One region of the Streptomyces sp. NPDC096048 genome, then DNA from elsewhere that is predicted to be linked to it. Evidence: riboswitches for the same ligand, from Rfam matches in the RefSeq annotation. Region 1 holds a riboswitch; the other holds the start of a gene.

The links. A riboswitch is a leader RNA that binds a small molecule or an ion and turns the genes downstream of it on or off. The one in region 1 is predicted to bind glycine.
Region 2: it holds a riboswitch for glycine, as region 1 does, so the genes downstream of both, gcvP (aminomethyl-transferring glycine dehydrogenase) here and gcvT (glycine cleavage system aminomethyltransferase GcvT) in region 1, are expected to answer to the same signal.

Annotation. Positions count from the first base shown of each region.
Region 1 is NZ_JBIWGG010000012.1:230,028-237,234, reverse strand. Features, by position in the region: gene ACIQ6R_RS31025 (L-serine ammonia-lyase) at 1-117, opposite strand, end outside; gene glyA (serine hydroxymethyltransferase) at 215-1,477, opposite strand; gene gcvH (glycine cleavage system protein GcvH) at 1,492-1,869, opposite strand; gene gcvT (glycine cleavage system aminomethyltransferase GcvT) at 1,997-3,130, opposite strand; glycine riboswitch at 3,288-3,381, opposite strand; gene ACIQ6R_RS31005 (AAA family ATPase) at 3,561-4,229, shown strand; gene ACIQ6R_RS31000 (enhanced serine sensitivity protein SseB) at 4,325-5,092, shown strand; gene ACIQ6R_RS30995 (enhanced serine sensitivity protein SseB C-terminal domain-containing protein) at 5,283-6,080, shown strand; gene ACIQ6R_RS30990 (ABC transporter permease) at 6,396-7,207, shown strand, end outside.
Region 2 is NZ_JBIWGG010000004.1:664,458-671,664, reverse strand. Features, by position in the region: gene ACIQ6R_RS14420 (MerR family transcriptional regulator) at 1-98, shown strand, start outside; partial or broken gene ACIQ6R_RS14415 (DNA polymerase IV) at 169-1,595, shown strand; gene ACIQ6R_RS14410 (PRC-barrel domain-containing protein) at 1,751-2,128, opposite strand; glycine riboswitch at 2,288-2,383, shown strand; gene gcvP (aminomethyl-transferring glycine dehydrogenase) at 2,561-5,446, shown strand; gene ACIQ6R_RS14400 (molybdopterin-binding protein) at 5,537-5,956, opposite strand; gene ACIQ6R_RS14395 (ABC transporter ATP-binding protein) at 5,983-7,080, opposite strand; gene ACIQ6R_RS14390 (ABC transporter permease) at 7,142-7,207, opposite strand, start outside.

The DNA.
Region 1 (7,207 bases):
CAGCTCCTCGTTGCGCAGGCGGCGGGCGAACATGCGGGCCGCGCGCATCGGGCCGACCGTGTGGGAGCTCGACGGGCCGATGCCGATCGAGAACAGGTCGAAGACCGAGATGGCCACGGGGACTCCTCAGAACGGGGGTGGTGCAGAGGTGGTGCTTCGGGGCGGGGCGCCGGGCTCGCTCGTGGCGGGCACGGCGCCCCCGAACACGCGGTGTCTACTTGTTCAGACCCGGGTACAGCGGGTGCTTGTCGGCCAGGGTCTTCACCCGGGCCTTGAGGGCTTCGGCGTCGTAGGACGGCTTCAGCGCCTCGGCGATCACGTCCGCGACCTCGGCGAAGTCCTCGGCCGTGAAGCCGCGGGTCGCCAGGGCCGGCGTACCGATGCGCAGACCGGAGGTCACCATCGGCGGACGCGGGTCGTTCGGGACGGCGTTGCGGTTGACCGTGATGCCGACCTCGTGGAGACGGTCCTCGGCCTGCTGCCCGTCCAGCTCGGAGTCGCGCAGGTCGACCAGGACCAGGTGGACGTCCGTGCCGCCGGTCAGGACGGACACGCCCGCCGCCTTCGCGTCGTCCCGCACCAGGCGCTCGGCCAGGATGCGGGCACCCTCCAGCGTACGGCCCTGGCGCTCCTTGAAGTCCTCGCTCGCGGCGACCTTGAAGGCGACGGCCTTGGCGGCCACCACGTGCTCCAGCGGACCACCCTGCTGACCGGGGAAGACGGCGGAGTTGATCTTCTTGGCCAGCTCGGCCGTGGAGAGGATCACACCGCCGCGCGGGCCGCCCAGCGTCTTGTGCGTGGTGGTCGTCACCACGTGCGCGTGCGGCACCGGGTTCGGGTGCAGGCCCGCCGCGACCAGACCGGCGAAGTGCGCCATGTCGACCATCAGGTACGCGCCGACCTCGTCCGCGACCTCGCGGAACGCGGCGAAGTCCAGCTGACGCGGGTAGGCGGACCAGCCGGCCACGATCAGCTTCGGCCGGGTCTCCTTGGCGAGGCGCTCCACCTCGGCCATGTCGACCTGGCCGTCGTCGCCGACGTGGTACGGGACGACGTTGTAGAGCTTGCCGGAGAAGTTGATCTTCATGCCGTGGGTCAGGTGCCCGCCGTGGGCGAGGTTCAGACCCATGATCGTGTCGCCGGGCTTGAGCAGCGCGAACATCGCGGCCGCGTTGGCCTGGGCGCCCGAGTGCGGCTGCACGTTGGCGTGCTCGGCGCCGAACAGTGCCTTGACCCGGTCGATGGCGATCTGCTCGACCACGTCGACGTGCTCGCAGCCGCCGTAGTAGCGGCGGCCGGGGTAGCCCTCGGCGTACTTGTTGGTGAGGACCGAGCCCTGGGCCTCCATGACCGCGACGGGCGCGAAGTTCTCGGAGGCGATCATTTCCAGGGTGGACTGCTGGCGGTCCAGCTCGGCGTCGACGGCGGCGGCGACGTCGGGGTCGAGCTCGTGCAGGGGTGTGTTCAGAAGCGACATGCGGTGGTGACTCCTCAGCCGGCGGTGAAGGCGGTGTACTCGTCGGCGGAGAGCAGGTCGGCCGGCTCGTCCGTGACGCGCACCTTGAACAGCCAGCCGCCCTCGAAGGGCGCGGAGTTCACCAGCGACGGGTCGTTGACGACGTCCTCGTTGACCTCGGTGATCTCGCCGGAGACGGGGGAGTACAGGTCGGAGACCGACTTGGTCGACTCCAGTTCGCCGCAGGTCTCGCCCGCGGTCACCGAGTCGCCGACCTCGGGGAGCTGGACGAAGACGACGTCACCGAGCGCGTTGGCCGCGTGCTCCGTGATGCCGACCGTCGAGGCGCCGTCCTCGGCGCCCGACAGCCACTCGTGCTCCTTGCTGTAGCGCAGCTGCTGGGGGTTGCTCATGGCCTGAATTCTCCTGTACGCGAGGGAGTGCTGGTGAAGGGGGCTGCTGATGAGGGGACTGCCGAACCGCTGCTGAGCAGCGCGGACGCGAGACGGGGCGACGAGGGCCCCGCCGTCCGCCCAGTGTCTACTTCTGGCGCTTGTAGAACGGCAGCGCCACGACCTCGTACGGCTCGTGGCTGCCCCGGATGTCCACGCCGACACCCGCGGTGCCGGGTGCCGCGTGCGCGGGGTCGACGTACGCCATGGCGATCGGCTTGCCCAGCGTCGGGGACGGCGCGCCGGAGGTGACCTCGCCGACGGCCTCGCCGCCGGCGACGACCTGGTACCCGGCGCGCGGGACCCGGCGGCCCTCGGCGACCAGGCCGACCAGGACGCGGGGCGGGTTCTGCTCGGCCCGGGAAGCGGCCTCGGTCAGCGCGGCGCGGCCGACGAAGTCGCCCTCCTTCTCGAACTTCACCACCCGGCCGAGCCCGGCGTCGAAGGGCGTCAGCGCGGTCGTCAGCTCGTGCCCGTACAGCGGCATGCCCGCCTCCAGGCGGAGCGTGTCCCGGCACGACAGGCCGCACGGGACCAGCCCGGCGCCTTCGCCCGCCTTGGTCAGCGCCTGCCACAGCTCCACGGCGTGCTCCGGCTTCACGAACAGCTCGAAGCCGTCCTCGCCGGTGTAGCCGGTGCGCGCGATGAGCGCCGGGACGCCGGCCACGGTGCCGGGCAGACCCGCGTAGTACTTCAGGCCGTCCAGGTCGGCGTCGGTGAGCGACGCGAGGATGCCCGGGGACTCCGGGCCCTGCACGGCGAGCAGCGCGTAGGCGTCGCGGTCGTCGCGCACCTCGGCGTCGAAGCCGGCGGCCCGCTCGGTCAGCGCGTCCAGCACCACCTGGGCGTTGGAGGCGTTGGCGACGACCATGTAGTGAGAAGGATCGGCCTCGGTCTCGCCCAGGCGGTAGACGATCAGGTCGTCCAGGATGCCGCCGTCCTCGCGGCAGATCATGGTGTAGCGGGCGCGGCCCGGCTTCACGCTGCCGATGTTGCCGACCAGCGCGAAGTTCAGCAGTTCGGCGGCCTGCGGACCGGTGACCGTGATCTCACCCATGTGCGAGAGGTCGAAGAGTCCGGCCCGGGAGCGCACGGCGAGGTGCTCGTCGCGCTCGGAGCCGTACCGCAGGGGCATGTCCCAGCCGGCGAAGTCGGTCATCGTCGCGCCCAGCGCGCGATGCGTGGCATCGAGCGCGGTACGGCGGAGTTCTGTACTGCTCATCGGTCGGTCGTCTCCCAGGACAGGACGTGGCGAGGTCGATCCTCCCCATCTGTCATCGAAACCTGAGAGGTTCGCCACGACCACCGGAGTACGGCGTCCAGGACTTGCACCTTGGGTGGGGCAGCCCGTCGAGGGGCGGCCCGCTTTTCAGATGTGCCTCGCCCGCGCGGTAACGGGGCCTGAGAGATTCAAGGGAGGGACTTGCTCCTTCGGCGCCCCGGCGCGGCCGGGGACTCTCCCGCGCGGATTCAAACGGCCGGTATGCAGTTGGCGCCGCCATCATTGCACGCCCGGCCGATCCATGGCAGACCGTGATCTGTAACCGGCCTGTGGCAGTAAGCGCACGAAAACGCGAGACCTGCGCATTACCTTCTCTTTACACTCGACGGGGATGGGAACTCGTGAACCGCCCCAGGGGAGGACGATCACGGTGAACAGGACCACGGCGTACGCCACGACCTCGGGTCTCGCGCTGCCCAAGCAGCCGGTCGCCCCAGCACCGGAGGCGTGCGCCGAACTGCCCGCACCCGTCGTCCGCGACCTGCGGGACCGGGGCGGCCACAGTCCGCACGCCCTGCTCTTCGGACCCCGGGACCTGGTGGTGATCACCGGCCTGCCCGGCAGCGGCAAGTCCACGCTGATGGAGCGCACCGTGCGCGGACTGCGGATCGACTCCCAGGACACCCGTGACCGCTGGGACCGCCGCACGCCGCGCTTCCTGCCGTACGGGCTCTACCGCCCCCTCGTCCGCCTCGCCCACTACGCCGGACTGCGCAGGGCGCTGCGCTCCGGCGAGGGCGTGGTCGTGCACGACTGCGGCACCCAGGCCTGGGTGCGCGGCTGGCTGGCCCGCGAGGCCCGCCGCCGGGACGGCACCCTGCACCTGCTGCTGCTCGACGTCGACGCCGGAGCGGCCCTGGCCGGCCAGCGCGAGCGCGGCCGGGGCGTGTCGCGGTACGCGTTCCTGCGCCACCGCGCGGCCAACACCCGCCTGCTGCGCGCGGTGACCGAGGGCACCCTGCCCGCCGGCTGCACCTCGGCGATCCTCCTGGACCGGGCGGCGGCGAACACGCTCCGCCGGATCGCGTTCACGGGGTGACGCACTGCGGGGGTGACGCACTGTAGGGCCGCAGGGCCGAACGGGTTAGCCTTTTCAGCCACAGCAGCGGTACCAGGCAGGCGGTAGGTAGGCAGATGGACTTCCCGGCACAGGCGCACCCCCACCCGCACGGCGGGTGGCCCGGCAACGAGCTGGAGGAGGTGCTGTCCGCCTCCCTCGGCGTGCCGGGCGCCGGCGGCCGGATCGTGGAGGTGCTCGGCCGCAGCTTCGTGTGGATACCGCTGCCGAACGGCGGGGGCCCGAACAGCGGCCCCCTCGACCTGCCCTCGCTGGAGATCGAGGGCCAGGCCTACGTGCCGGTGTTCAGCTCCGAGGAGCAGCTCCGCCAGGTCGCCGGCGCGCAGATGGCGTACTCCATCGCCCCCGCCGCGGAGTTCGCCCGCGGCCTGCCCCCGCAGGTCGGCATCGCCGTCAACCCGGACGGCGTGGTCGGCGTCCCGCTGCCGCCGCCGGCCGTGGCCGAGCTGTGCCGGGCCGACCGCACCCCGCTGGACGGGCCCGCGTCCGGCGGCCGGGTCCGCCTCTTCGAGCCGGACTGGCAGGACGACCCGGTGGACTTCCTGGCCGCGGCCTCCGCCGAGTTCGCCGCCGTCGGCGTCGTACGCACCGCCCGACGCTGCCTGGCCGCCGTCGAGACCGCCGACCCCGTCATGTTCGTCGGCGTCGAACTCACCCACTGGGAGGACGACGCCCGCACCCTCCCCCTGGACGCCCTCGGCCGGGCCCTGGCCAAGGCCCCCCTGAAGACCCAGGTCAACCTGGTCCTCCTGGAGGCGGCCCAGGACCCGGTCTGCGACTGGATGCGGGCGAACGTCCGCCCGTTCTACGACCGCGACTTGTAAAAAAGGCAATCGGCGGGACTCCTGAATGCCGGTCAGGGCAGCCAACCCAGGGGCGCGGGGAACTGCGCGACAGGCCACAGCGGCGTCGCGGACGCAAGACAACCGCACCCCCGAGCTCGTAGGCGCCCCCCGACCGGCGGAGCCTTAAGCTGGTTCCACAACCGGGGAACTTCTCGAAGGGGCGATACACGTGAGCGCCAGCGGCACCACGACCGGGCAGGTCGAGCACATGCTGCGCCAGGTGACGCCCGGGCGCTACGACGCCTACGAGGCCCTGCTGCGCGCCCTCGCCACGCCCACCTCCGGCCAGGTCTGGATGCTGCTCTGGCACGGCCAGGCCGGCTCCCCGGACGCCCAGTACGGGAACATGGAGGTCGAGGGCTACGGCTACGCGCCCTGCGTCACCTCCGCCCAGGAGCTGTCGGCCAGCGGCTGGAACCGGTCGTACGAGGTGGTCGACGGCCTGGAGGTGGCCCGCGCCCTCTACCCCGACCACTACGGCCTCTGGCTCAACCCGCACGCCCCCGGCGGCGGCGTCGGCATCCCCTGGCTGGACCTGCGCCGCATCGCCTCCGGCCTGGACCGTCAGCCCGCGGGGCCGCTGCGCCTGTCCGAACCGGCCATCGAGGTCCCCCAGTTCTACGCCCTGCTCGCGCAGAACGCCCACCGCACCCCGGCGGTCCGCGCGCTCCGCCGCGCCTGGGTGCAGCCGGCGCTCGGCGCGCCCTATCTCGCCATCGGCCTCGACGTGTACGACACCTCGCCGCCTGCCGTCGACGCGGTGCGCGGGATGATGCAGCAGTCCGTCGGCGCGGTGCCGGACGGGCTGCCGGTGTCGACGGTGGCGATGACCGACACCCACGACCCGGTCGCCATGTGGCTGCGCGCCCACGCCCGCCCCTTCTACGACCGCGAGGCCCATGCGGCCGCCCCCGCCCAGGCACCCGCGGGCGGGTACGGATACCCTCCGGCCGGAGGCCGGTACTGACCGTCGCAGGGCCCGTCCCGCCATCGGTGGGCGGACATCTTCGCGCGTAGACGAAGACGTAAGACCCCGCTTTGTCCGTGATGTCCCAACTCGTCCGCGTCCGGCACCCGTTACCCAGTGTCCGGATAACGGAACACCTCAAACAGCATCACGGTTGCGCATCCATTCCCCTTCAAGTCTGGCTACAGATCGCCAAAGCGTTGAAGACTCCCGCAGCAAGGGGTGATTGTCCGCCCCTTTGTACGACGGACTGATCACGCCGCTACAGCGGCAAGTGCGGGCCGGCTACCGCCGGTTGAGAGGGGTCCCTGCCAGATGACGGCACCATTGCACGAGCCGACCGCGGAAGCGGCCCCGAGTGCGGCCGAGGAAGCGGCGGTTGCCGGCGCCGACGCCAAGGCGGTACAGGGGCGTTCCCTGGGCCGGATCGCCTGGGAGCGCTTGAAACGGGACAAGCTGGCTCTGACGGGCGGAATCGTGGTGCTCGTCCTCATCGTGATCGCGGTGCTCGCGCCCCTGATCACCTCCCTCTACGGGCAGGATCCCAACGCCTTCAACGAGGACAAGATCGACCCGCTGTTCGGCACCCCCGTGGGGTCCCTCGGCGGCATCAGCGGCGAGCACTGGCTCGGTGTCGAACCGGTCAACGGCCGCGACGTCTTCGCCCGCATCGTCCACGGCGCCCGGATCTCGCTGCTCGTCGGCTTCCTGTCCGCGCTCGTCGCCGTGGTCATCGGCACCGTCCTGGGTGTCCTGGCAGGCTTCTTCGGCGGCTGGGTCGACGCCCTCATCAGCCGGGTCATGGACGGCCTGCTGGCCTTCCCGCAGCTGCTGTTCATCATCGCGCTGGTCTCCGTCATGCCCGACAACATGCTGGGGCTGAGCGGCACGGGCGTGCGCCTGCTCATGATGATCCTGGTCATCGGCTTCTTCGGCTGGCCCTACATCGGTCGCGTGGTCCGCGGCCAGACGCTCTCGATGCGTGAACGCGAGTACGTCGAGGCGGCCCGGTCCCTGGGAGCCGGACGGTTCTACATCCTCTTCAAGGAACTGCTGCCCAACCTGGTGGCGCCGATCATCGTCTACACCACGATGATGATCCCCACCAACATCCTGACCGAGGCGGC
Region 2 (7,207 bases), on a different contig from region 1:
TGTCGCAGCTGCACGGGGAGCGGATCGACACGGGGGAGACCCTGGTCGGGCACAACCCGGCGGACGAGCTGGCGCGGCGGCGCAACCGGGCGGTCTGAAGACCGCCGCACCCGGCACACCCCCGTGCTCGGACGGGCATTGTCAGTGGCGTAGGGCAGCATCGGAGATGTGAGAACCTCGCCCACGATCCTGCATCTCGACATGGATGCCTTCTTCGCCTCGGTGGAGCAGGCGTCCAAGCCGAGTCTGCGCGGGAAGGCCGTCGTCGTGGGCGGTCTCGGACCGCGGGGTGTGGTCGCCACCTGCTCGTACGAGGCGCGGGTCTTCGGCGTCCACTCGGCGATGCCCATGGGCCAGGCCCGGCGGCTGGCCCCCCACGCCGCGTACCTGGTCCCGCGCTTCGAGCTCTACCGGTCGATCAGCGAGCAGGTGATGCGGCTCCTGCGCGGGCTGTCGCCGCTGGTGGAGCCGCTGAGCCTGGACGAGGCCTTCGTGGACCTGGAGGCCGGCGGGGCGGCCTGGGACGCGGAGTCGGCGCGGCTGGCCGGGGCGAAGCTGCGTACGGACATCCGCGCCGTCACCGGCCTCACCGGTTCCGTGGGGCTGGCCGCCTCCAAGATGCTCGCCAAGATCGCCTCGGAGGAGGCCAAACCCGACGGGCTGGTCCTGATCCCGCCGGGGTCGGAGCGGGCCATGCTGGAACCGATGACCGTGCGGACGCTGCCCGGCGTGGGGCCGGCCACGGGAGACCATTTGCGGCGGGCCGGGATCACCACGGTGGGCGACATCGCCGAGGCGGGCGAGGACGAGCTCGTACGGCTGCTGGGCAAGGCGCACGGGCACGCCCTCCACGCCATGGCACTGGCCCGTGACGAGCGACCTGTGGTGGCCGAGCGGGAGACCAAGTCGGTGTCGGTCGAGGACACCTACGACGTCGACATCCACGACCGGGTGCGGGTCGGTGTGGAGGTGGGGCGGCTGGCCGACCGGTGCGTGCGGCGGCTGCGCGGCTCGGGGCTGTCCGGGCGGACCATCGTGCTCAAGGTGCGCAGGTACGACTTCTCCACGCTGACGCGCTCCGAGACGCTGCGGGGGCCCACGGACGACCCGGCGGTGGTGCGGGAGGCCGCGGCCCGGCTGCTGGACTCCGTGGACACCACCGGCGGCGTGCGGCTGCTCGGGGTCGGCGTCAGCGGGCTCGCCGACTACACGCAGGAGGACCTGTTCGCGCAGGCGGCGGGCGACCGGGTCGACGAAGTCGCCGAGGAGCCCGACGCCGAGCCCGTCCAGGAGGACCGGCCGGCCCCCGCCGAGCGCCGGTGGCCGTCGGGGCACGACGTGCGGCACGCGGAGTACGGACACGGGTGGGTGCAGGGCAGCGGGCTGGGGCGGGTCACCGTGCGGTTCGAGACGCCGTACTCGGAGACCGGCCGGGTGCGGACCTTCCCGGTGGACGACCCCGATCTGACACCGGCGGAACCGCTGCCGCTGGTCCCGACCGTGCCCCGAAGACCCGGGGCGGGCGGGCCGACGACCACGGAGGCCGGCCCTGGCCTCGGCGGGGGCACCGACGCGGAGACCGGCCCGGAGGGGCCCGCGCATCTGGCTCCCGGCTAGGACCTTGTCCCTGTCCTTGTCGGGCAGCTACAGGTCGCGGGAAGTCCGCGGCGCCGGATCGGCGCGGCCGGGCCGCCGCGGCGTGTTCCGCTGGACAGGCCGCCCGGGCGGCAGGGGCCGTAGGGCCGGATCGTCAGCCCTCCTCCTTGCCCTGGCCCGCCAGCTTGCCGAAGTCGTGGTCGGGGTGCGGGGGAGGGGCGGCGACGTCGAGACCGTAGTGGTGGTAGAGCTGGAGTTCCTGTTCCGGTGAGAGGTGGCGGCCGACGCCGAAGTCGGGGGCCTCCTTGATCAAGGACCGGTCGAAGGGCACGCGCAAGGTGCCGTCGAGCAGTTCGCTCGGCTCCAGGGGCACGAAGGCGTCCCGGCTGAACAGGCCGGTGCGTATGGCCGCCCACTCGGGGACGCCGGTGGCGTCGTCGAGATAGACCTCGTCGACGGTTCCGATCCGGGTGCCGTTGCGGTCGAACGCTTTGCGGCCGATCAGGTTGCGCGGGTCGATGTCGGTACGCACGGGGCCCTCCACTTGGTCGCACTGGGGTCGCGCACCAGCCGACCCACCAGCCGCCGAAATCATCCAAATCATCCGTAGTACTACAAAAGAGCACATATGGCCGGTCGGCCACTCGAAGGTTCGTGCGCCGGCCTCGCTGGTACGCTGGCAAACGGCTGCTGACCCCGCGCGGGAGAGTCCTCCGGACACCATCGGAGGCGCCGAAGGAGCAAATCCTCCCCGGAATCTCTCAGGCTCACGTACCGCACGGACGAGGTCACTCTGGAAAGCAGGGCGGGTGTCGACGGCTTCCGCTCTCACCGACGGTGAAAGCCGGGAGCGCCCTCGGGCCCGCCCGGTGAAGCTCTCAGGTTGAGATGACAGAGGGGGAGGCCGTTCGGGTACCCGCGCCGTGGTGCCCCTCGAAGGTCGTCAGACCAGGAGGCCTCCGCAATGACCGCCCATCGCACCCCGCTCTCCGAGCTCGAACAGGCAATGCCTTTCGAGCAGCGCCACATCGGCCCCGACCACGAGGCACGGGCCAAGATGCTCGCGCAGGTCGGTTACGGTTCGCTCGACGAGCTGACGACCGCCGCGGTGCCGGATGTGATCAAGAACGCAGACGCGCTGGACCTGCCCGGCGCGCGCTCCGAGGCCGAGGTGCTGGCCGAGCTGCGTTCGCTGGCCGACCGCAACCAGGTCCTCGATTCCATGATCGGCCTCGGCTACTACGGCACGTTCACCCCGCCGGTCATCCTGCGCAACGTCATGGAGAACCCGGCCTGGTACACGGCGTACACGCCGTACCAGCCGGAGATCTCGCAGGGCCGCCTGGAGGCCCTGCTGAACTTCCAGACGATGGTCGCCGAGCTGACCGGCCTGCCCACCTCGGGCGCCTCGCTGCTCGACGAGGGCACTGCCGCCGCCGAGGCGATGGCCCTTTCCCGGCGCATGGGCAAGAACAAGAAGGGTCTGTTCCTGGTCGACGCGGACGCCCTGCCGCAGACCATCGCCGTGATCCAGACCCGCGCCGAGCCGGCCGGCGTCGAGGTCGTCGTCGCCGACCTGGGCGAGGGCATCCCGGCCGAGGTCGCCGAGCGGGAGATCAACGGCGTCCTGATCCAGTACCCGGGCGCCTCCGGTGCCGTCCGCGACATCAAGCCGGTGATCGACCGGGCGCACGAGCTCGGCGCCCTGGTCACCGTCGCCGCCGACCTGCTCGCCCTGGCGCTGCTCACCTCGCCCGGCGAGCTGGGCGCGGACATCGCCATCGGCACGACGCAGCGCTTCGGTGTGCCGATGGGCTTCGGCGGACCGCACGCCGGCTACATGGCGGTGCACGAGAACTTCGCGCGCAGCCTGCCGGGCCGCCTGGTCGGCGTCTCCGTGGACGCCGACGGCAACAAGGCCTACCGCCTCGCCCTGCAGACCCGCGAGCAGCACATCCGCCGCGAGAAGGCCACCAGCAACATCTGCACCGCGCAGGTGCTGCTCGCCGTGATGGCCGGCATGTACGCCGTCTACCACGGCCCCGAGGGACTGCGGGCCATCGCGCGGCGCACCCACCGGTACGCCTCCATCACCGCCGCGGGCCTCGCGGCCGGCGGGGTCGAGATCGTCCACGGCGCCTACTTCGACACGGTCACCGCGCGGGTGCCGGGCCGGGCCGCCGAGGTCGTGCACGCCGCCCGCGAGAACGGCGTCAACCTGCGCCTCGTCGACGCCGACCACGTGTCGTTCGCCTGCGACGAGACCACCACGCGCGCCCAGGTCGGCGGCGTGTGGAACGCCTTCGGCGTCGAGGGCGACATCGAGTCGCTGGACGCGGCGACCGAGGAGACGCTGCCCGAGGCGCTGCTGCGCACCGACGACTTCCTCACCCACCCCGTCTTCCACCAGCACCGCTCCGAGACCGCGATGCTGCGCTACCTGCGCCGCCTCGCCGACCGGGACTACGCGCTGGACCGGGGCATGATCCCGCTGGGCTCCTGCACCATGAAGCTCAACGCGACCACCGAGATGGAGCCGGTCACCTGGTCCGAGTTCGGGCAGCTGCACCCCTTCGCGCCCGCCGAGCAGGCGCAGGGCTACCTCACGCTCATCCGTGAGCTGGAGGAGCGGCTCGCCGAGGTCACCGGGTACGACAAGGTCTCGCTCCAGCCGAACGCCGGGTCGCAGGGCGAGTTCGCCGGTCTGCTCGCCGTACGCGCCTATCACCGGGCCAACGGCGACGACCAGCGCACCGTCTGCCTCATCCCGTCCTCAGCGCACGGCACCAACGCCGCGAGCGCCGTCATGGCCGGTATGAAGGTCGTCGTCGTCAAGACCGCCGAGGATGGCGAGATCGACGTCGAGGACCTGCGCGCCAAGATCGAGAAGCACCGCGACGAGCTGTCCGTGCTGATGATCACGTACCCCTCCACGCACGGTGTCTTCGAGGAGCACGTCGCCGACATCTGCGCCCGGGTGCACGACGCCGGCGGCCAGGTCTACGTGGACGGCGCCAACCTCAACGCCCTGGTCGGACTCGCCAAGCCCGGTCACTTCGGCGGCGACGTCTCGCACCTGAACCTGCACAAGACCTTCTGCATCCCGCACGGCGGCGGCGGTCCCGGCGTCGGCCCCGTGGCCGTACGGTCGCACCTGGCGCCGTACCTGCCCAACCACCCGCTGCAGCCCGCGGCCGGTCCGCAGACGGGCGTCGGCCCGATCTCGGCGGCGCCGTGGGGATCGGCCGGCATCCTGCCGATCTCGTGGTCGTACGTCCGGCTGATGGGCGGCGAGGGGCTCAAGCGCGCCACGCAGGTGGCCGTGCTGTCCGCCAACTACATCGCCAAGCGCCTGGAGCCGCACTTCCCGGTGCTCTACAACGGCCCCGGCGGGCTGGTCGCGCACGAGTGCATCATCGACCTGCGCCCGCTGACCAAGGCGACCGGCGTGAGCGTCGACGACGTCGCCAAGCGGCTGATCGACTACGGATTCCACGCGCCGACGATGTCGTTCCCGGTGGCCGGCACGCTGATGATCGAGCCGACCGAGTCCGAGGACCTGGCCGAGCTGGACCGTTTCTGCGAGGCGATGATCGCCATCCGCGCGGAGATCGAGAAGGTCGGTTCCGGCGCCTGGTCCGCGGACGACAACCCGCTGCGGGGTGCGCCGCACACCGCCGGTGCGCTGGGCGGTGAGTGGGACCACGCGTACACGCGCGAGGAGGCCGTCTTCCCGGCCGGGGTGTCCGCCGCGGAGAAGTACTGGCCGCCGGTGCGCCGCATCGACCAGGCCTTCGGTGACCGGAACCTGGTCTGCTCCTGCCCGCCGCTGGACGCCTACGAGGACTGAGCCGCCGGTACCCGAGAGGCTCCGTGCAGGCCCGGAACGGCCTCGCGCGGAGCCTCTCGCCGTGTCCCATGCCGTGTCCCATGCCGTGTCTCACGCGGTGGCGAGCGACACCTCCGTCGACTTGACCAGCGCGACGACGGGAACGCCGGCGGACAGACCCAGGTCGTCGGCGGCCTCCCGGGTGATCACCGCGGTCAGTTCGGCGCCCTCGACGGCGACCCTGACGGAGGCCATGGCGTCGCCGGCGGTGAGGGCGGTGACCGTACCGGGCAGCCGGTTGCGGATGGACAGGCCCTCGACGCGACCGGTCGCGACGGACACCTCCGTGGACTTCACCAGGGCGCGGACCTCGGCCCCGGCGGTGAGGGACAGGTCGTCGGCGGCGTCCCGGGTGATCGCCGCGGTGAGGTCCTGGCCGCCCGAGAGGCGGACCCTGACCGTCGCCATGGCCTCGCCCGGCGTGACGGCGGTGACGGTGCCGGGGAGCTGGTTGCGGATGCTCAGGCTCATGAGGGCACCGTAGCCCGATGGGGGCGTCATGCCGGGTATGCGTGTGTCTGCGTCGCCTTGACCGTCGCCCACACCGGTGCGCCCGGGTGGAGCCCGAGCTCGGCCGCCGCGACCGTGGTGAGGTCGGCGGCGAGCGGGAGTTCGCCGGTGAGGTCCACGCGGATCCGGTCGCCGTGGGTCTCCAGGCCGACGACCTCGCAGCGCCACAGGTTGCGGGCGCTGGAGCCGGTGGGGCGTTCCCCGTACAGGGTCACGGCGCCCGGCGGGAACGCCACGAAGACCGGGCCGGAGAGGTCCTCGGTGGTGGTGAGGGCGGGACCGGCGTCGAGCCGCACGGTGTGGCCGTCGGCCCGCCCGCGGTAGAGGTTCAGGCCGACCAGCTGTGCGACGTAGTCCGTGCGGGGCCGACGGGCGATCTCGGCGGGGCCGCCCTCCTGGACGACCCTGCCGTTCTCGACGACGACCAGCCGGTCGGCCAGCACCATGGCGTCCAGCGGGTCGTGCGTGACCAGTACGGCCACGGCCTCGAACTCGGCGAGATGGCGGCGGAGCTGGGCCCGTACCTCGAGCCGCGTCCGGGCGTCCAGCGCCGCGAGGGGCTCGTCCAGGAGCAGCAGCCGGGGATCGGTGGCCAGGGCGCGGGCGAGTGCGACGCGCTGGGCCTGGCCGCCGGAGAGGCGGCGCGGCTTGGCGCCCGCGTGGTCGGCGAGGCCCATGCGGTCCAGCCACGCGGCGGCCCGCGCCCGGGCCTCGGTCCTGCTCGCGCCCCGGCAGCGCGGTCCGAAGGCGACGTTGTCGAGCGCGGTGAGGTGCGGGAAGAGCAGGTAGTCCTGGAAGACCACGCCGACCGGCCGGGACTCGGGCGGCGTACGGTCGAGCGCGGTGCCGTCGAGGCGCAGCCGGCCGTCCGTGAGCGGTACCAGACCGGCGAGCGCGCGCAGGGCGGTGGTCTTGCCGGCGCCGTTGGGGCCGAGCAGGGCGACGACGTCGCCGGGCGCGGCGGTCAGCGCGACGTCCAGGTGGAAGGTGCCGCGGTCCACGACGAGCCGGGCGTCGAGGCCGCCGCCAGGCGCGCGGCCGTCGGTGGGGTCCATGGAGGTGGGCGGTTCGTCGGTGTCGGTCATGTCGTCCTCGTCCGGCCGGTCGGGCGCGTCGTCAGGCCGGACGGGCGCGTCGTCCGGCCGGTCATGATGCCCTCATCCAGCGGTCCCGGAGACCGGCCAGTACGGCGATGGAGACGGCCAGCAGCAC